4 regions of the Lysinibacillus sp. OF-1 genome follow, and region 1 is predicted to be linked to each of the others. Evidence: riboswitches for the same ligand, from Rfam matches in the RefSeq annotation. Region 1 holds a riboswitch; each other region holds the start of a gene.

Evidence for each region. A riboswitch is a leader RNA that binds a small molecule or an ion and turns the genes downstream of it on or off. The one in region 1 is predicted to bind S-adenosylmethionine.
Region 2: another riboswitch for S-adenosylmethionine. It lies ahead of NV349_RS20310 (bifunctional homocysteine S-methyltransferase/methylenetetrahydrofolate reductase); the one in region 1 lies ahead of NV349_RS21675 (cyclase family protein).
Region 3: another riboswitch for S-adenosylmethionine. It lies ahead of NV349_RS18235 (methionine ABC transporter ATP-binding protein); the one in region 1 lies ahead of NV349_RS21675 (cyclase family protein).
Region 4: another riboswitch for S-adenosylmethionine. It lies ahead of metK (methionine adenosyltransferase); the one in region 1 lies ahead of NV349_RS21675 (cyclase family protein).

What each region holds. Positions count from the first base shown of each region.
Region 1 is NZ_CP102798.1:4,420,261-4,425,588, forward strand. It holds gene NV349_RS21665 (helix-turn-helix domain-containing protein) at 1-1,178, shown strand, start outside; gene NV349_RS21670 (YuzC family spore coat inner layer protein) at 1,302-1,700, shown strand; SAM riboswitch class I at 1,796-1,902, shown strand; gene NV349_RS21675 (cyclase family protein) at 1,991-2,728, shown strand; gene NV349_RS21680 (DedA family protein) at 2,771-3,367, opposite strand; partial or broken gene NV349_RS21685 (Cof-type HAD-IIB family hydrolase) at 3,468-4,218, opposite strand; gene NV349_RS21690 (DUF2225 domain-containing protein) at 4,555-5,238, shown strand; gene NV349_RS21695 (hypothetical protein) at 5,261-5,328, shown strand, end outside.
Region 2 is NZ_CP102798.1:4,142,751-4,148,078, forward strand. It holds gene metH (methionine synthase) at 1-206, opposite strand, end outside; gene NV349_RS20310 (bifunctional homocysteine S-methyltransferase/methylenetetrahydrofolate reductase) at 199-2,046, opposite strand; SAM riboswitch class I at 2,137-2,237, opposite strand; gene NV349_RS20315 (protoporphyrinogen oxidase) at 2,337-3,731, opposite strand; gene NV349_RS20320 (globin-coupled sensor protein) at 3,964-5,256, opposite strand.
Region 3 is NZ_CP102798.1:3,711,153-3,716,480, reverse strand. It holds gene NV349_RS18260 (acyl-CoA dehydrogenase FadE) at 1-1,361, shown strand, start outside; gene NV349_RS18255 (arsenate reductase family protein) at 1,593-1,949, shown strand; gene gcvH (glycine cleavage system protein GcvH) at 2,156-2,536, shown strand; gene NV349_RS18245 (toprim domain-containing protein) at 2,627-2,968, shown strand; gene NV349_RS18240 (thioredoxin family protein) at 2,983-3,294, shown strand; SAM riboswitch class I at 3,351-3,454, shown strand; gene NV349_RS18235 (methionine ABC transporter ATP-binding protein) at 3,538-4,566, shown strand; gene NV349_RS18230 (methionine ABC transporter permease) at 4,556-5,224, shown strand; gene NV349_RS18225 (MetQ/NlpA family ABC transporter substrate-binding protein) at 5,295-5,328, shown strand, end outside.
Region 4 is NZ_CP102798.1:3,578,622-3,583,949, forward strand. It holds gene NV349_RS17410 (alpha/beta hydrolase) at 1-298, opposite strand, end outside; gene NV349_RS17415 (gamma carbonic anhydrase) at 433-945, shown strand; gene metK (methionine adenosyltransferase) at 1,123-2,319, opposite strand; SAM riboswitch class I at 2,577-2,695, opposite strand; gene pckA (phosphoenolpyruvate carboxykinase (ATP)) at 3,085-4,671, shown strand; gene NV349_RS17430 (alpha/beta hydrolase) at 4,757-5,328, shown strand, end outside.

The DNA.
Region 1 (5,328 bases):
AGCATGTACACTTTCAAGAGCTGATGTTATTGCTCTTACATCAAACAATACCCAAGCTGGTGCAAAAAAATGATCGTCAATCTGTTGAGCAATCCATTAACTATTTGCATAAACATTTTGAAAAAGAGTGGACTGTCGAGCAGTTGGCAGAGCTAGCTGATGTTCCAAGATGGAATTATACCCGTATGTTCAAAGAGATTACAGGGCAAATCCCTCTTCACTATTTAAATAACATTCGCATTGAAAAAGCCAAGCAATTATTAATGACAACAAATGATCGGGTATTTGAAATTAGTCAGTCTATCGGATTTAATAATGAGTATTATTTCAATCGTCGTTTTAAAGAACATGTCGGCATCTCTCCAGGACAATATCGAAGAAACCAAAGCAGCAATCTACGTGTATTTGCACCATTCTTAGAAGATTTCTTTGTCGCCCTTGGGATTACACCAATTGCTCAATTCAGTCATCCAAAATGGGGAAAACAAGACTATTTAGGTCTACAAGAAGTGCCTGATATCGATGTACAAAATGGAGAAATGGATCGACTCCTTCACTATAAACCAACATTAATTATGCTAGATGCAGGTATAGAGCGATGGGAATCCTGTCATCATTTAAATGAAGTAGCTCCCATCTGTCATATCTCACATCCTGGAGAGAACTGGCAGTCTACTTTGTTTAAGATTGCTGATTTAACAGGAAAAACCGCCTTGATGCAAGACGTGATCCTACAATATGAGGATAAGGTACAGCAAGCAAAAGGAATTCTTAGTAAATCCGTTTATGGGCAAAGTGTGGCATTTCTTCGCATTTCAGCCATTGGCATTACTCTATATGCGGGTCCTGAATGTGGCTATACGGGGCCAATTTTATATCGTGACCTCGGTTTAATGCCACATCCACTTGTCTGGAGTATTCCGCACAATCAACGTAAAGCACCACTGACATTTGATCAATTGCTGCAATTAGATGCGGATCATTTATTTATTACTTTTGATAAACAACATTCCATTTACGAGAACGAGGAGCGTACGATTTTAAAAACTTCTATGTGGAAAAATCTAGCTGCAGTTAAAACCAACTGTGTATATGAAGTGGATTTTTTAACATGGATGAATTACGGTATTCTGTCTCATAGTAAAAAAATTGATGATGTCTTACATGTTCTCGGCTAAAAGAGGAAGCTCACTTTGGCTTCCTTTTTAAATGATTAGGACAGACATTGCACTGCAAAATAACACCTAAAGACGTTTAGCTACATAAGATAAGATATCAGCTATAGGATAGGAGGAATTACATTGTATTACAATCCTTATCCGTACTTTGTTCATCCTTATCATTACCCAACGTCGCCACTTGCCCAGCAGCTTGCCGTTAGACCTATTCCTCAACATTTAGCAATGCCGAACACTACCCCCTTTCCACCTGTCGACACACATAAATTAAAAATGTCAGCTACACGGATAAAGGCGATCATGCAACAGGCTCAATTGCTTACGGATAAAATTGATAGCTCTCAACAATTTGCACATGATCTAATGAATGCTGCACAGCTTTCAAATAAAACAGAGGTTGATAAATTAATCACATCAACAGGCATTACGATGAAATTTGATGCAAATTATACACCAGACAATTTCAGAATACGTCTTATGGATAATGGTTGTTGTGGCATAACCATAAATTTAAGTTGGTAAAAAAATTTACCCTTATATCTCTATCGAACTTGTAAACTATAAAATTCTATGCTAAAGTGTTTTTATTATTATTTCTGAAAATTCTTATATCACTTTTCTTATCGAGAGAGACGGAGGGATTGGCCCGATGAAGTCTCAGCAACCAGCTCAACAGTATGGTGCTAATTCCAATTGGCAAAATTTTAAGCCTGAAAGATGAGAAGAAGAACTACCGTTGCTTATTCTGGAGTCCTCTTCTAAGGGGACTCTTTTTTATGTTCTACTAATTTTAACAGAAAGCAGTGAAATCAATGTCAAACCAACTTTTACAAGCATTACAATTATTAAAATCAAAACAATGGGTTGATTTAACACATACATTCGGCCCTAATTCCCCACATTTTTTTATGTTTGAAGATGCTAAATTTGAAACATTATTCTCTCATGATGACGGGTTCTTCGCACAACAATTCACGTTCCCAGGACAATATGGCACACATATCGACCCACCCATTCATTTTGTGCGAGACTCCCGCTATCTAGAAGAATTAGAACTAAAAGAACTAGTTCTTCCTCTTGTCGTTATTGATAAATCACGAGAAGCTGCTAGCAATCATGACTTCTCGCTAAGTGTGCAAGATATTTTTGATTTTGAAGCACAACATGGAGTAATTGAAGCAGGTACCTTTGTAGCGCTACGTACGGATTGGAGTAAGCGCTGGCCAGATAAAGAGGCATTTAGTAACCAAGATATGGATGGACATAACCATATACCAGGCTGGGGCTTAGAGGCATTACAATTTTTATTGAAGGAACGTCAAATAAGTGCACTTGGCCATGAAACATTTGATACTGATTCAGCCGCTGATTTTCACAAAAATGGTAAGCTAGACGGCGAATACTTCGTGCTTGAACAAAACATCTATCAAATTGAGTTGATGACTAACTTGGACAAGCTACCTGCGAAGGGGGCAATTATCTTCAATATCGTCCCTAAGCCTGAAAAGGCATCTGGATTCCCTGTACGCTCATTTGCTATTTTGCCATAACACAAAGGTCTGTACGATTCATATGTTGAATCATACAGACCTTTATTTTCGTATATTTCTTTTTTTGAATAGATAGTAAACGATGAGCATTACGAGGCCAAACAATAGGATGAGATAAATACTATAATGGGATAAATAATAACCAACAAACCGCCACTTCTCCCCAAGCATCCTCCCTAACGTTATAAATGTGAAAGTCCAGATAAATGCCCCTGTATAGGCAAAAAAAGCAAACTTTCTATATGGATAATTATTAATTGCCGCAATATAGGCTGTCAGATGTCGTACACCAGGTATAAAATAGCCTATTAATAATAAAGTTGGCCCAATTTTAGTAAACAGTTGTTTTGTAAAATCAATTTTTTGCTCCGTAATATGAATTTTGGGTCCATATTTCTGCAATAATGGTAAGCCAAAACGATAGCCGATATAGTAGCTTAAGGTAATACCGCCAACTGCACCAATCATTGCACTTACTAAAGCGGGAATGTGTTCAAGGCTTTCTATATAAACGCTGTAGCCAACATATGTTAGAAAGACCTCATCAGGAAGTGGCAACCCAACAATGCCTCCAATTAGGATCACGATAATACCCAAATACCCGTAATGTTCAATTAGAGATTGCACATGATGTGCCATATAACATCCCACCCAAAATTTATTAAAACGCATTGATTAACAAGTTCCTTCAATAGATCTAAGAGAACCTGAGGCATCGACTTTAAGACCTTCAGCAGCTTTATATCATTTGAAACTGCCGTAAAGCAAAGTCAATACCACCTTCAGTGGAACTCTTTGTAACAAAATTCGCAACTGCTTTTAGAGCTGCACTACCATTTCCCATAGCAATACCTAGCCCTACATGCTCTAACATATCAATATCATTATCCCCATCTCCAAAAGCAATAGCATTTTCAGGATCAATGTTAAAATGGTCTAGTACCGCTTTAACAGCTATCGATTTGGCAACATCCTGCTGTAATACATTCACAATATAAGGATGCCATCGCTGCCAAAATATATGCGGAAATTGGCTAGCATATCTTTTTTCAGCCTCCTCATCTGCATATAGACACATGAGAAAAACTTCTTCATCCACAATTTTTTCATTCACAACCGGAAAATTTCGTAAAGATAGAGTTGCCTGCATCGCATTGAAAGCAGCTGGATGCTGAATGCCATTCATCGATAGTTGCTCTGTAAAAAATGTGAGGCTATGCTGCTGTTCACGTGCAAAAGCTTGTACATTTTGAATTATGTATGATTAAATCCTTGTGTTTCACATATGCCCCATTTGCTGTAATAAAGGTTTCAATCCCTAGCGCTTGTATCTCCTGACACATCGATAAAGGTCTTCCTGTAGCCGCTACAAGGTGAATTCCTCTCTCCTGCAAAAGTTGAATGGCCTGCTTTGTGCTTTCTTCCACACAGCCATCTTCGTAATTAATCAGTGTTCCATCCACATCAAAAAATATGATATTATAATTCATCTTAAGCCGCCTTTATAAAACAGTACTTTAGAATCACAAACATTTAATTCATTCCTTATACTTAATGAAAAGTATGAAAGTATTTTGACAAACTTTCAGCAAACTCTATAACTTACATTAACAGCACCGATAAATACTATTACAAGCATAGATTTAATGACAATTAACTATAAAACAGATGAATATTTTTATTTTAATAATTCTAAAGGAGTATACCAAAGAACACAGAATTGTTAAAATAAAAGATATCTACTTAAATACATTGAACGATAAACATTTACGTATAAATAGAGCAAAAGAAACAAAATTTTAGAGCCTGCAAAGGAGTTGATTCTTATGGCATTTAACATTTACTACTATGAAAGTAGTGTAGATTGTAAATTTTGCAAAAAGCATTTTACAACTTATAAAGTACGCCCTAATCGATATAAAATCATCGAGGAGCAAACAGATTTCATGCCTGTTTATGATGGCTTAAATCCTTTGCTGTATGAGGTTGCTGTTTGTCCCCATTGCGGCTATGCCTACCATAAGTCTATGACACGGACATATGGACCTTTCATGCAACTCATTGATGAAATTTACATTAAAGAGCTCCAGAAGCCGATGGATATTTGTCAGGAACGTACAATCGATGATGCCATTGTCAGTTTTAAGCTTGCTTATTTGGTATCACGTGCTTCCATGGAGGAATCCCTTTTAATGGCGAATTTCGCCTTGAAAATTGCTTGGCTTTATCGTTTAAAAACCGATGAGGAATCCGAAAAGCGTTACCTTTTTGCAGCTAGAGACTTTTATAGTAAATCCTTTGCATCCAATCAGGAGGGTGGAGAAAGAATCCAGTTTTTACATGCTGAATTAAGCCTTCGACTCGGTGATATTGTAGAAGCTAAAAAAGGATTCTCACGTTTAATTGCCGATCGAAATGTATCACCAAAATATCGAAAGCTTGCGCGTAATCGTTGGGAAAATTATAAATATGACGAACAACCTATAACAGTTAATGAAATCATTAATTGATTTGACGAGGAGAGGACTAGTTATGTTGCTATTCCATAAAAGAATTGATGTGAGAGAAGAGGACATATTTTCAGAGTTACATCATTTTTT
Region 2 (5,328 bases), 280 kb from region 1:
ATATCTGCGCCTGCCTCTAAATATTTATGGTGAATTTCCTTAATTACATCAGGTCTAGTAAGCACAAGATTTTCATTACAGCCATCAAGCTCCTCCCCGCCAAAATCCTCAGCGGATAAGTTTTCGTTTTGTAGCATTGTTCCCATTGCGCCATCAAGAATTAAAATACGTTTCTCTAGTTGCTTTTCAATCAAGTGCTTAGCCATGTATACTTACCCCTTTTTTCTGTTCATCCAATTGCTCAATATATTTCATCAACTCTAATGTCACATCATAACGTAAAAATGGAGTGATAAGGTAAATGCCATTGAAATACTGTGCAGCCACCTCAACTAATTCCTTCGCAATGGCAATCCCCTCAAATGTTGCACGTTCTTTATCTTCACCACAGGCCTTCATTCTTGCTAAGGCATCTTCAGATAATTTTATGCCTGGCACCTCATGATGTAAGAATTCAGCACTTTTATAACTTGTAACGGGCATAATACCAATATAAATAGGTGCTTGCAAATGCTTGGTTGCCTCATAAATTTCCACAATTTTTTCCTTCGTATATACTGGCTGTGAAATAAAGTAGTCTGCTCCATACTCAATTTTCTTCTCTAAGCGTGCCACAGCACGATCTAATACACGGACATTTGGATTAAATGCAGCAGCTACTGAAAAATTTGCTTTTTTACGAAGTGGTTTACCTGAGAAGGAAATGCCTTGATTTAACTGCTTAATTAATTGGATCAGCTCCATTGATGAGACATCATAAACACTTGTGGCACCTGGGAAGTCCCCAACTTTTGTTGGATCACCAGTAACAGCTAACACATCATGAATTCCTAATGCATTTAACCCCATTAAATGTGATTGCAGACCGATTAAATTACGATCTCGGCATGTAATATGTGTTAGAGGACGTACACCATTAGTACTCTTCAACAATGCACCCATAGCAATATTGCTAATACGTGGAGAAGCCAGAGAATTGTCTGCCATCATGACGACATCTGCTCCTGCATCATACAATTGTTTTGCCCCTTCCAAAAAACCATCAATTTCCAGATGTCTAGGTGTATCTAGCTCTACAATGACAGAGCGTTCGCGCTTTACTTTTTCATGAAGAGGTTCATACTTCGTTGGCTCTGCTTCACGAACAATTTGAATCTTCTCCGGTTTGGCATACTTTTCATGAACTGGTGATAACTCTTCTAAATACTTCTTCGCTGCTGCTATATGCTTCGGTGTCGTACCACAACAGCCTCCAATTAAGCGTACCCCTTGATCACGTAATTCCACAGCCGCTCGACCAAAATATTCAGCTTCTGACTCATAAACGACACGACCATCTTCTAAGTCAAGGAGTGAAGCATTCGGATAAGCCGACATAAATGCCTTATCAGGAAGTTCTACACCTTCAAACGCCTGAATGGTATGGTGTGGACCTAAACGACAATTGACACCCACAATATCCGCACCAAGTTTTTCTAGCTCATGCAGGGCGTTATTTAAAGACATACCGTTTTGTAAAACACCAGGTTCGTGCATGGAAACTTGCGCAATAATCGGTAATTTTGTCTTTGTCCGTAGCATCTTTAAGGTAGCTGTTAATTCTTCAAAATCATAATAGGTTTCGAGTAAAAGGCCGTCTGGATTCCCAGCAAGTAAAACACTCGCTTGCTCCTCAATAGTTGCTAAGATTTCATCTAACGTTGCATCACTTTTACGAATACCACGAATACCACCAATTGTCCCTAAGACAAACTGACCTCCATCTGCCGCAGCTCGCTTTGCGATTGTAATCGCTGCTTCATTAAATTGTTGGACACGCGATTCTAATCCATAGCGAGCTAATTTAATGGCATTTGCACCATACGTATTCGTTTGAATGATGTCAGCACCAGCTGCAATATATTCCCTATGAATCTTTTCAATTAACTCAGGTTTCTGTACATTCATTTCCTCATGACAATACTCCAAACCATAGCCATAAAGCACTGTGCCTATTGCGCCATCTGCCGTCAATACATGCGTTTTTAACCTTTCAAGCAATCTCATTAAACTAGCCTCTCTTCCTATATCTCTGTATAATAAAAAGCCTTCTTTTATAAAAAAAGAAGGCTTTAATGACTCATCATTGTTTTTTCCTTCTCATCTTCGACTCAATGGTCTTCTGGATTTAGCACCTGACAAAAAAGTTGGTTGCTGAAGCTTCAATGGGCCAGTCCCTCTGCTTCTCTTGATAAGAATGTAGTATGAATTTTTTAAATAATTAAAAGAATCATATCGTTTACTGACGAATGAGTCAAGACTATTTCACATAACAAAGATATTTTTCACTTAAAAGCTTAGAAATTGGCTAGTTCCTTTGCAAGCTCCTCACCGATTTTTTTCCCATTTTGAATACAAGCACCAATCCCTACCCCAAAGTATGAACAACCTGCGATGGATAGATTAGGATAGTTTTCTTGTAATTCTTGAACTAAACCTTGTAATGCTTCACGGTGAGCTAGATCATATTTTGGCATTTGATCAATCCATTTTGTGACATTAATAACTGTTGGCTGTTCCTCTATTCCTAGGCTCTTGCGCACATCCTCTAAAGCAACCGCTGCTAATTCTTCGTCAGACATGGCATGGAGTTGCTCATATGCTGGATTGATGCTTTTATAAAAGAGTCGCACAAGTAATTTATGATCTCTTGATGTATGCCTCCATTTACGACTTGTCCAAGTTGCAGCATTACATGTAACGTCAGAATTATGTGAGACAATATAGCCCGTTCCATCTGCTGGCAATCTAGAGTCTGGTACATCAAAACCTAAATAGATCGTAATTGCTGAAGCTGTCGTAAATTGGTCAAAATAACGGTTTAATGATTCATCCTGTAGTAGGCCTTGAACAGCCTCATTCGGCAGTGCTAAAACGACATAATCTGTCTCGATGCTTTCACCATTAGCTAAGGCAATTGAATAGTGGTTTTCTTGCTTTTGAACATTGACAGTTGCGACACCCTTGATGATCTCTACATCAGTTAATGTTTGTTCGAGACGATCAATTAGAGAAGATAAACCGTTTTTGAACGATATAAACTTTTTATTGGCTGCTTTAGCAAATTGCTCACGATTCGCATCAAAGCCTTTTATGATACTTCCATACTCGTTCTTATAGTCAATCAAGTACGGTAAAGTAGAGGCAATCGAAAGCTGGTGTAAATCCCCTGAATAAACACCTGCAAGAACGGGTGCAATTTGATTTTTCACAAGCTCTTCCCCTAAATAATAAGTTAAAAACTCTCCAATTGAGCTTTCCTTTGTGAAGTCTTTGTTTGGTAAAGTCAAATCTTTTAATGCATCTTGTTTACCTTGCTCTGTAATCAATGTGCTTTGCTCCAAGGATGCCAAACTCATTGGTATTCCAAAAGTAGAATCTGCCGGAATGGCATGTAATTCATTATTCGTATAAATATAGGAAATACCTGTTTCGTTGTAAACTAGATTCTCCTCAAAATCAAGCTCCTGTACAAGCTCCATAACACCTTTATGACGAGCTACAATCGAGTCAGCACCTGTTTCCATAATAAAACCTTGCTCATGTGTTGAATATAATTTGCCCCCTAAATATGTATTTTTTTCTACAAGCACTAGACGCACATCTACATTATTTTCCTTCACTTGACGTTGTAAATAATGCATTGTGCATAATCCTGTAATACCGCCACCTAATACAACAACTGTTTTCATAGTAACCGCCCCTATTTTTAGTTCTTCCTACAGTATAAACTTATTTTCATTGAAAATTACGTTAAACCCTTTACAAATTTAGCAAAAATAGAGCTACCTCATCTGTGAGATAGCTCTAGCTTAATCATATGGAATTTCCATTTCAAGGTTTACAAAAAATACACATATTTATAGGTACTATAGTGTTTAATATGTTTAAAAAATACGGAAACATAAACGTTAATTTAGTAGTCTATCCTTTTAGATTTTGGGAAAAGCTCGCTAAGTTTTCTGCTGAATTCGTTACTTCTGTAAATGATGTCCCTAACTCGTTTAATATCCCGACGATTGCTTGTATTTTCGTTGCCATACAGTCGTTTTGATCCTTTGCTTCTGTCATGGCTCCCAATATGCTTGTAAATTGACCTTCAGTTTGTAACATGTTTTCCTCACCTGACGCTACTTCATCTTGAATATTTGCCAGAGAATGCTCTAATTTCTCTGTCCGTTCACTCGTTTTTTTCAATAACAATGCCACCGAAGTAACCGAATCCTTCGTTTGAATAGATAATTTACGCACCTCATCAGCCACTACACTAAAGCCTTTGCCCGCTTCTCCAGCACGCGCCGCTTCAATTGCAGCATTCAATGCCAACAGATTGGTTTGATTAGCAATATTAGTAACAACATTCATGATTGTCTCCATTTCCCTAGACATATCCGATAATTGTTCAATATTTTCTTCTATATCATGAAGTGAATGAATAATATTAATCATATTTTGTGATTGATTTTTTAAACGTTCACGACCTTCAAGTGCTTGATTTTCAGCCAGTGTTGAGACATCAAGTGATTTTTTAGCCAATTGTTTAATTTCGTCAGATTGCTTGCTTAAGCAGCAAAATGAATTATTTGTTTCCTGAGAAATTGTGGCAAGTGCTTCGGAAGAATCAACAATTTGTCGTTCAATAGCTTCTTTCTCATGCATCATTTTTTCTTTCATTTGTTCTACAGTGTTTTCAAAAGCCTCCAAAACCAGCTGCTGCTCGAAATTACAAATTTTCGATATGGCCCTGATCGTATTAAATTGATCTTGGGGGTGCTCTATATTTTTTTCGACTAAATCAATAAATGATATGGATAAATCTTGGAATGCGCAAATATACCATTGGGTTCTAAGCCCAATATGAACATGTACCTTTGCAATTTTTACTCGTCTTTGGTAATACACCTCATCAATGGTTCCGTTAAACATTTCAATAATATGCTGCCGTAGCGTTACTTTAAGTCTGTCTACAGAACTATGATGACTTATAATATCTACCAAATGATGCTCTGTTCCTATCATGTTGTAAAAACGGTTTACGATGTGATCTACATTGTCCATAACATATGGCTGGAAAGCTTTTAAATATTGTAAGTCTTGCTTCGTTAGATTCAGCATTTCAATTTGTTTCACCATTGATTGGCGAGTAGACAAATCCATTTTTACTGTATATTGCTGTAAATCCAATACCTTCGTCTTTCTCTGTTTTTGAAAAATCACACATCTTCCCTCTTTCATTCCGTTTACTTTCAGCAGGCTGAGAAACACCAAATCCCTTTTTTAACATATTGA
Region 3 (5,328 bases), 710 kb from region 1:
GTGAATTAATCGCAGCATATGCATTAACAGAGCCAGGCTCAGGTTCAGATGCTCTAGGGGCAAAAACGACTGCGAAATTAAATGAGGCAGGCACACATTATATTTTAAATGGTGAGAAGCAATGGATTACAAATGCAGGCTTTGCTGACGTATTTGTTGTTTATGCAAAAATTGATGGTGATAAATTCTCTGCCTTTATCGTAGAACGTGCCTACAATGGCGTTTCAGTAGGCCCAGAAGAGAAGAAAATGGGGATTAAATCATCGTCAACTCGTACATTAGTATTAGAAGATGCGGAAGTACCTGTAGAAAATCTATTAGGTGAAATTGGTCGTGGGCATGTCATTGCCTTCAACATTTTAAATATTGGTCGTTATAAGCTTGGTGTGGGCACAATTGGTGGCTCTAAACGTGCATTGGAGTTAGCTATCCAGTATACAAACCAACGTCAGCAATTTAAAACAAAGCTTTCTGATTTCAATCTAACAAAAGAGAAATTGTCAACAATGGCTTCTCAATTGTACGCGTCCGAATCATTAAACTATCGTACTGTTGGTCTATTTGAGGATCGTTTAAGCCAGTTAAGCCTTGAAGAGCAAAAGCAAGGAAAAGTAATTGCAGGTGCTATTGCTGAGTATGCAATTGAATGCTCTATTGCGAAAGTATTTGGGTCGGAAACATTAGATTATATTGCAGATGAAGCCGTACAATTACATGGCGGTTATGGCTTTATGGCTGAATATGAGGTAGAGCGTATTTACCGTGATTCTCGTATTAATCGAATTTTTGAAGGTACAAATGAAATTAACCGCATGATTGTCCCTGGCACATTTATGAAAAAGGCGCTAAAAGGCGAGCTTCCTTTATTACAAGTTGCTCAAAATTTACAGCAAGAGCTGCTAATGTTAATGCCAGAAGACATCGGTACAGAGCCACTAGCACAAGAAAAATATTTAGTGAAAAATGCTAAGAAGATTGCTGTATTAGCTGCAGGCTTAGCAGCACAACGCTTTGGTGCGAAGCTTGATCAGGAGCAAGAGGTATTAGTGAATATTGCCAATATCGCTAACCAATTATTTGCAATGGAGTCAGCTGTCTTACGTACAGAAAAGGCAATTGCTCGTGATGGCGCTGAAAAAGCACAGCAGAAATTGCTATACACGCAAATCTTCTGCCAAGAAGCATTCACAGAAATCGAAAAGGAAGCAAAAGACACAATTCTTGCTTCAGCAGATGGCGATGCAGCACGTATGACATTATCTGCACTTCGTAAATTAACACGCAATAATCCTTATAACTTAATTGCGAAGAAACGTGAAGCTTCTGTTAAACTAATCGAAGCTGAAAAATATATTGTTTAATAGCATACACTTTCACTTAGCTATCTGTAAGAGGATAGCTAGGTTTTTTTATGAGAGATGGATAGAAGCTTGAAACTGACGGATAGAACAGCTAGATTGACGGATAAAATGGAGAAAGTGATGAATAGAACAGCAAAACGGATGGTTAGGCTTACGAAAATGAGAGAAGTTCCACCATTCGAAACAATTATGATGGTATACTACAGAAAAAGACAGTAGAGGAGCATTTTAATGACGATTCAATTTATCCATTATCCGAAATGTACGACATGTAAAAAAGCACAAAAGTGGTTAAATGATCATGAGGTTTCCTATGAAGAGGTACACATTGTAGAGCAATCGCCAACAAAGGATGAAATAAAAGCCATTTGGCAAGCCAGTGGACTGCCTTTGAAGAAATTTTTTAATACATCGGGTATGAAATATCGTGAGCTTGGTTTAAAGGACAAGCTAGCGGAAATGACTGAAGATGAGCAGCTGGGGCTACTTGCTTCTGATGGGATGTTAATCAAACGTCCAATCGTAACGGATGGCCAAAAAGTAACGCTAGGGTTTAAAGAATCAGATTTTGAGCAAACTTGGAAATAGCCGTATTTAAACAGGATCGAACGACTCTTCTAACCGAGATAAAGTCACCGGCAGATGTCACAAATTTTTAACAGAGATGTATTTCAAGTAACTTGAAAAAATTGTGGACTGCAATTAAGCTGGCACGTAATTGAATCTTGTTTTTATAGGAGAAGTATGGCACACTGAAAGTGAATATATTACATATTTATGGAGGGGTTTTTTGCATGAGCACACCTAAAGACTTACGTTATTCTGAAGAACATGAATGGGTAAAAACAGAAGATGGAAAAGTACGTATTGGTATTACTCACTTCGCACAATCTGAATTAGGAGATATCGTTTTCGTTGAGCTTCCACAAGTTGGCGACGAAATCAAAACAGATGATCCATTCGGTAGCGTAGAATCAGTTAAAACTGTTTCTGAATTGTATGCACCAATCTCAGGTACTGTAGTTGAAGTAAATGCAGATTTAGAAGATAGCCCAGAATTCGTTAATGAATCACCATATGAAAAAGCATGGATGATCGTTGTGGAGCCTGCTGATGCATCAGAAGTTGAAAAACTAATGACAGCAGAGCAATACGAAGAAATGATCGCTGAATAAGACAAGCTATAATCGAAAAACGTCGGAAACTACCGGCGTTTTTTGTTATATAATGACTTATAATGGGGATGTCTAAATGGAGGTGGCGTAATGTTCGAGGGAAAATGCTTAATAGTAGAAGGACGCTCAGATAAGCTACAAATTGAGCCAATTTTAAATGAGAATGTTACAATACTATGTACGAATGGTACAATTGGTGTGCATCAATTAGAAGAGCTGCTCGATCCCTATGAGAGCTGTGAGCTATTTACTTTTTTTGATGCAGATACTTCAGGCGATAAGCTACGTGCATTAATGGACAGACATTATCCAGAGGCAGAGCATTTACGTACAATGCCAACCTATAAGGAAGTAGAGACGACACCAAGAAAAGTGTTAGCGATGATATTACTGCGTGCACATTTTTCAATCCATAATGAATATATTTTGTAAGGTTGCGTGAGGAAATGGAAGAATGGTCAAAAGAGCAGTGGGAAACGGCTAAACAGTCTGGACAGAAAGCTGCATTTTATTTATATACACCGATGTGTGGAACGTGTGCAGTGGCATCTAAAATGATGGCCATTATTGAACAATTACTGCCACAGCTACCAATAGGTAAAGCGAATATAAATTTTTTAGAGTATGTTGCTGTTGAGCACCAAATTGAAAGTGTTCCGTGTTTACTTGTTAGTGATGGCGGAAAAGTGACAGATAAGATTTATGCTTTTCAATCCGTACCATTTTTATACGAATTGTTAAAAAAATCAATTGACTGAACTTTACTAGCGTGGTAAAGTATCAAATATATTACTAAAACATTAAATATATCGAACTCTTATAAAGAGTGGCGGAGGGAAGTGCCCTATGAAGCCCGGCAACCATCACAAAGTGAAAAGGTGCCAAATCACTCAAAGATTTTTCTTTGAAAGATGAGAGAACGGTTTAACGTTATTATACGTGACCCCTTCTACTTGTCTGTGAGTGAAGGGGTTTTCTATATGAGAAAAGGAGTATTCGCTATGATCCAGCTTCAAAATATTACGAAGAAGTACAAAACAGCAAATGGCGAATTAACGGCAGTCAAAGACGTCAACCTTACCATTAATAAAGGTGAAATTTTTGGCATTATCGGCTATAGTGGCGCTGGTAAGAGTACCATGATTCGTTTATTAAACGGTTTAGAGAAACCGACAACAGGAACAGTAACGGTGAACAGTCAAGAATTTTCATCGATTAAAGGGCAAAAGCTTAGAGCAGCTAGACAAAAGGTAAGTATGATTTTCCAACATTTCAATTTACTTTGGTCTAGAACAGTTGCCGAAAATATTGCATTTCCTCTAGAAATAGCAGGTGTTTCAAAGGCTCAACGTGAAGCACGAGTGAAGGAATTAATTGCACTTGTTGGTCTAGAGGGACGTGACAGGGCATATCCATCCCAGCTTTCTGGTGGACAAAAGCAGCGTGTAGGGATTGCCCGTGCATTAGCGAATAATCCAGAGGTTTTACTATGTGATGAGGCGACTTCCGCACTCGATCCTGAAACGACGGATGCCATTCTTGATTTACTCGTTGATATCAATGAACGTTTAGGCTTAACAATCGTTTTGATTACCCATGAAATGCATGTCATCCGCAAAATTTGTCATCGTGTAGCGGTCATGGAGGCAGGCGAAATAGTGGAACGTGGTGAGGTATTGCAAGTTTTCCAAGCACCACAAGCGGCTATTACTAAAAAATTCGTATCTCAGATTACGGATACAAAGGAAACACAGGATACGGTGGCACAAATCAAAACAAATTATCCAACTGGACAACTTGTCAAACTGATTTTTGTTGGTGAAAAGACCGAGCAGCCGGTTATCTCACATCTTGTGAAACAATTTGATGTAGAAGTAAGCATTGTTCATGGTAATATTTCGCAAACGAAAAACGGTGCATACGGTACACTGATTGTGCAAATTGATGGCTCGAAAACAAATGTGGCTGAAGCCCTTCGTTATTTAAATACAGTCGAAGTACAAACGGAGGTGATCGCAAATGCTAACTAATCTTTTTCCAAACGTAGACTGGGAAAATATGTGGCAAGCTATGTATGAAACATTGTACATGACGGCAATTTCTACAGTTGTCACATTTATTCTTGGGTTAGTCATTGGGATCGTTCTATTTTTAACAAGCCCTAATCAGCTATGGGCTAATAAAATGGTTAACTTTTTAACGGGTTCAATCGTTAATATTTTCCGCTCCATCCCATTTATCGTGTTAATTATTTTATTAATTCCATTTACGAAATTCTTACTTGGTACGATTCGGGGAGCAAATGCGGCATTACCTGCTCTAATTATCGGTGCAGCCCCGTTCTACGCTCGTATGGTATTGATTGCGTTACGTGAAATAGATAAAGGTGTCATTGAAGCAGCCCGTTCAATGGGGGCAAAAACATCCACAATTATTTGGAAAGTACTGATCCCTGAATCTTTACCAGCACTAATTTCAGGAATTACTGTAACGGCTGTTGCCCTCGTTGGTTATACTGCAATGGCAGGGATTATCGGTGCAGGTGGTCTTGGTAACTTAGCTTTCCTAGACGGCTTCCAACGAAATCGCCAAGATGTGACATTAATGGCAACTATTTTGATCTTAGTAGTTGTATTTATCATTCAATGGATTGGTGATCTCATAACGGTGAAGATCGATAAACGTTAGTAAGACTAAAAGAGGTTAATCCGGTTCTAACCGCTAACATATTTGAAACAAATAAAAGGGAGTGTCATAAATGAAAAAGTTATTAGCAGGATTATTTTTATCTA
Region 4 (5,328 bases), 840 kb from region 1:
TTGTGTGAAGAACTAACGTTGCTCCAAGCCCATGTCCTATTACAAAAGTTGGTAAATTATATGAAAAAGCATTCTCAATCAGATTTCTTGTATATTTATTGTACAATTTGAAGTCCTCATCATGGACACGAGCAAACCTTGCATTCACGCCATGATTAGGTAAATCTCCCATGACTATGTGGAAGCCTTCCAATCTTAATTTCTCTATCAGCCATGCATACCATCGGTGATTTTCATATGCACCATGAACTATAGCAATCACAGCCTTTGCTTGTCCTTCAGCTTCCCATTTCCACATTCACATAGTCCTCCTAAAAAATAATTACACATTGATTATATCGAAATAAATAGCTCATTTTAATTTTATATTTCCATAAAGTTGCGTATTTGATACGATAATACTACATTATAGAAAGAATTGAGGCGATTTTCATGATTTATCCATTTAAAGATAAAATGCCAAAGATCGATCCATCTGTCTTCATTGCTGATTACGCAACTGTTACGGGCGACGTAACAATTGGTGCTGAAACAACCATTTGGTTTAATACGGTCATTCGTGGTGATGTTTCCCCAACCATTATTGGGAAACGTGTCAGTATCCAAGATCTTTGTTGCTTACATCAAAGCCCAAAATTTCCGCTAATTATTGAAGATGAGGTAACAGTTGGACACCAAGTCACTTTACATAGCTGTACAATTCGCAAAAATGCTTTAATTGGTATGGGCTCCATTATATTAGACGGGGCAGAGATTGGAGAGGGTGCATTTATTGGGGCAGGAAGCCTAGTACCTCCTGGTAAAGTCATTCCTCCGAATAGTTTAGCATTAGGTCGTCCGGCAAAAGTAGTCCGTGAATTAAATGCAGAAGATAAAGAGGATATGGAACGTATCGTGCGCGAATATGCAGAAAAAGGACAATATTATAAATCCCTTCAGAAGTAAACAATATACACAAAAATTCAATATTAACGAAAAAAATACCTCGCATTTCCGTGTAACCAAAATGTTCACGGATCGTAGCGAGGGATTTTTTGTAAAACAAAGGGGACAATATTGCCCCTTTCCTTTTTAATACATTAGAATAATTTTCTAATGTATTCATTACTTTAGCTCAATAGTTTATAGATGTGCCTTTTCTCGTAGAGCATCTGCTTTATCGATTTGTTCCCATGGTACATTTAAATCTGTACGACCAAAATGACCATAAGCTGCCGTTTGTTTATAAATCGGACGACGTAAATCTAGCATTTTAATAATACCTGCTGGACGTAAATCAAATAGCTCACGTACCCACTCTACGATTGCGCTTTCTTTCACTTTACCTGTACCAAATGTGTCAACCGCAATGGAAACTGGTTGAGCCACACCAATCGCATAGGCAAGTTGTACCTCAGCGCGTTCTGCCAAGCCAGCTGCTACAATGTTTTTTGCTACATAACGTGCCGCATAAGCCGCTGAACGGTCTACCTTTGTTGCATCCTTACCAGAGAATGCGCCACCACCGTGACGTGCATAACCACCGTATGTATCAACAATGATTTTACGTCCTGTTAAACCAGCGTCCCCTTTAGGTCCACCGATAACAAAACGGCCAGTCGGGTTAATAAAGTATTTCGTGTTTGCATCTAATAATTCACTTGGCACAACGGGTGCAATAACAAATTCTTTCAGATCAGCTTGAATTTGTTCAAGTGTTGCTTCTTCATCATGTTGTGTTGAAATAACAATTGTATCCACTCGCACAGGTACATTATTGTCATCATATTCAATCGTTACTTGTGTTTTTCCATCAGGACGTAAATACGCTAATTCACCTGATTTACGAACTTCTGTTAATCGGCGTGCTAATTTATGTGCTAAGCTGATTGGCAATGGCATTAGTTCAGGTGTTTCATTACATGCATAACCAAACATTAGACCTTGGTCACCAGCACCAATTGCTTCAATATCAGCATCTGTCATAGAGCCTTCACGAGCCTCTAAAGCTTGGTCAACACCTTGTGCAATATCAGGCGATTGTTCGCCAATAGCTACAAGCACCGCTAGATTTTCAGCATCAAAGCCATATTTACCACGTGTATAGCCAATTTCTGCTACAGTATCACGAACGATACCTTTAATATCAACGTAAGTAGAAGTAGTTATTTCTCCTGCTACTAATACTAATCCTGTTGTGACAGTTGTTTCACACGCTACACGTGCATTTGGATCTTCTGCTAAAATAGCATCTAAAATGGCATCCGAGATTTGGTCACAAATCTTATCTGGATGTCCTTCTGTTACACTCTCTGATGTAAACAGTCGACGGTTTGTCATTTGGTTTTCCTCCTATTACTCTTACAAAAAGTAGTTGTGTATGAATACGGTACTCATTACCCATGTCAAGTCCGCTCCTAAGGATTGAACTCTCAAGCCGTTACTGCTGCTTTTAACACGAGGATTTCGAAAGATCTGTCATTATAATAAGGAAAGAACTACATATACTTACCTTTACATTCTTTTTTAGCAATAAAAAAATCCTTTACTCACGTTACTGCACATGAGGAAAGGAATAATGACTTCGTAACCTTTCACTCTTATCGTTCAAGGGATGTTCCCTTGCATCAGGTTGGCACCAACGCATGCTGTGAAATAAAACATGCAGGTTGCCGGGTTTCACAGGGCCTGACCCTCCACCAGCTCGGGATAAGAGTATCCGTTCATTTTCATGTTACTGAAAAGGTTGAACGTTGTCAAATATTTTCTTATGTATTACTGTATAGAAAGGAAGGAACTGATTACACAAAAACTTTTCATACTTGGATGATGATGTAAATAGAAGCAAATTAATCCCTACAACATACCTAGCTACTTGTGGTAACATATGTGTGGCTCAATTTTTGCGCCTAATTACAGTAGGATTGATCGGATTCTACTCGAAAAACATTATTTTTTGTCAGTTTATTGAAAAGTGATAAAAACTCTAAAATAATTTCTTAATTAGTATAGATTATTTAAGCAATTGTGTTATACTATTTTTGAAATTAAGAAAAAATCCCTCTAAATCAAGGGAATACTATAAAAAAGGATGGTATTTAATCGATGAATTCAGTAGAAATTGCAAACGAACTGAAGGAATTATTAAACGGCGGTAACATTAATGTTCAACTTTCAGTACCACAATTAGCAGAAAAAGCTACATCTCGTGGTGAAGCAATGTTAACAGTAGATGGCGCAGTTCGTGCAGAAACTGGCAAATACACTGGTCGTTCACCTAAAGATAAATATACGGTAGAAGAAGAAAGCACAAAAGATCAAATTGACTGGGGTAAAGTCAACCAACCGATTTCTTCTGAAGTGTTCGATAACTTATATGTAAAAGTAATAAAATATTTAAAAGAACGTGACGAGTTATTCGTATTTAAAGGCTTCGCAGGTGCTGACAAAGATTCACAATTAAGCATCCAAGTAATTAATGAATACGCTTGGCACAACCTTTTTGCTCATCAATTATTTATCCGTCCAACTGAAGAAGAATTAGCTTCTCATGTTGCAGACTTCACTGTCATCTCTGCTCCTAACTTTAAAGCAGACCCTGCAGTTGATGGTACTGCTTCTGAAACTTTCATCATTGTATCACTTGAAAAGAAAATGATCTTAATCGGTGGTACTGAATATGCTGGTGAAATGAAAAAATCTATTTTTGGTATCATGAACTACTTATTACCACAGCAAGGTATCCTTTCAATGCACTGTTCAGCAAACGTTGGTGAAGCTGGCGATGTGGCATTATTCTTCGGTCTATCTGGTACTGGTAAAACGACATTATCCGCTGATCCAGATCGTAAGCTAATTGGTGACGATGAACACGGCTGGTCTGATAATGGTGTATTCAACATTGAGGGTGGCTGCTATGCAAAAACAATCAACCTTTCTGCTGAGAAAGAACCAGAAATCTACAATGCAATCCGCTTCGGTTCTGTTTTAGAAAACGTAGCTGTTGATCCAGAAACTCGTATTTGTGACTATGATGATGGTTCATTAACAGAAAATACACGTGTAGCTTATCCAATCCAATACATCGAAAATATTGTTGATCCTTCTGTTGCAGGTCATCCAAAAACAATCATCTTCCTAACAGCTGATGCGTTTGGCGTATTACCTCCAATCAGTAAATTAACAAAAGAGCAAGCAATGTATCACTTCCTAAGCGGTTTCACTTCTAAGCTTGCTGGAACTGAACGCGGTGTAACAGAGCCAGAACCAGTATTCTCTACTTGCTTCGGTTCTCCATTCCTTCCACTTCCAGCAACAGTGTACGCAGAAATGTTAGGTCAAAAAATTGACGAGCATGGTGCACAAGTATTCCTAGTGAACACTGGTTGGACTGGTGGCGAATATGGTACAGGTAGCCGTATGAAGCTGTCTTACACACGCACAATGGTACGTGCAGCAATCGACGGAAAATTAACAAATGTTGAAACGACACAAGATGCTGTCTTCGGTTTACACATTCCAACAGCAGTTGAAGGTGTACCGTCAGAAGTGTTAAATCCTCGTGAAGCATGGGCAGATAAAGCTGCATATGATGCGAAAGCTGCTGAACTTGCAGGCTTATTCAACGAAAACTTCAAGAAATTCTCAAACGTTTCTGATGCCATTACTACACTTGGTGGCCCATTAAAATAACGACTAGACACAAGAATCAAAGGGAACGAATTCATTCGTTCTCTTTTTCTTTACCTTGAAGGTAGCTAGTATTAGGGAGATACATATGACAAAAAAATATAAAATACTATTTTCTATTCTTATAATGTTGTTAGCTTTATTTGTTGGCGCTGGTTTTTTTGCAGGAAATTACTTTTATAATCTGGCATTAAATCCTGACACTGATAAAACAGCAGTGCTAGATGCACCTCATAATGTAATAGCTGTCAATCCTCTGGAAGCTAAAGAGAAAGAAACAACTGAGCAATGGTTTCATAAGCAATATGAAGATGCTTCGCTTCAATCCTATGATTCGCTAAAGCTCCATGCTTACTCCATCCAAAATGATCACCCCACTGACAAATGGGCTATCATCTTTCATGGCTATTCAAGCGAAGGCGCACAAATGACAAAGTATGCTAAACATTTTTATGATATGGGCTATCATGTACTTATTCCAGATGCGAGAGGCCATGGTAAAAGTGAAGGAGATTATATTGGCATGGGCTGGCATGATCGTTTTGATGTTGTTTCATGGGTCAATCACATTGTCAGCTTAAATGAGAGCGCTGAAATTGTTCTTTATGGTGTTTCGATGGGTGGAGCCACTGTCATGATGGCTTCAGGAGAGAATTTACC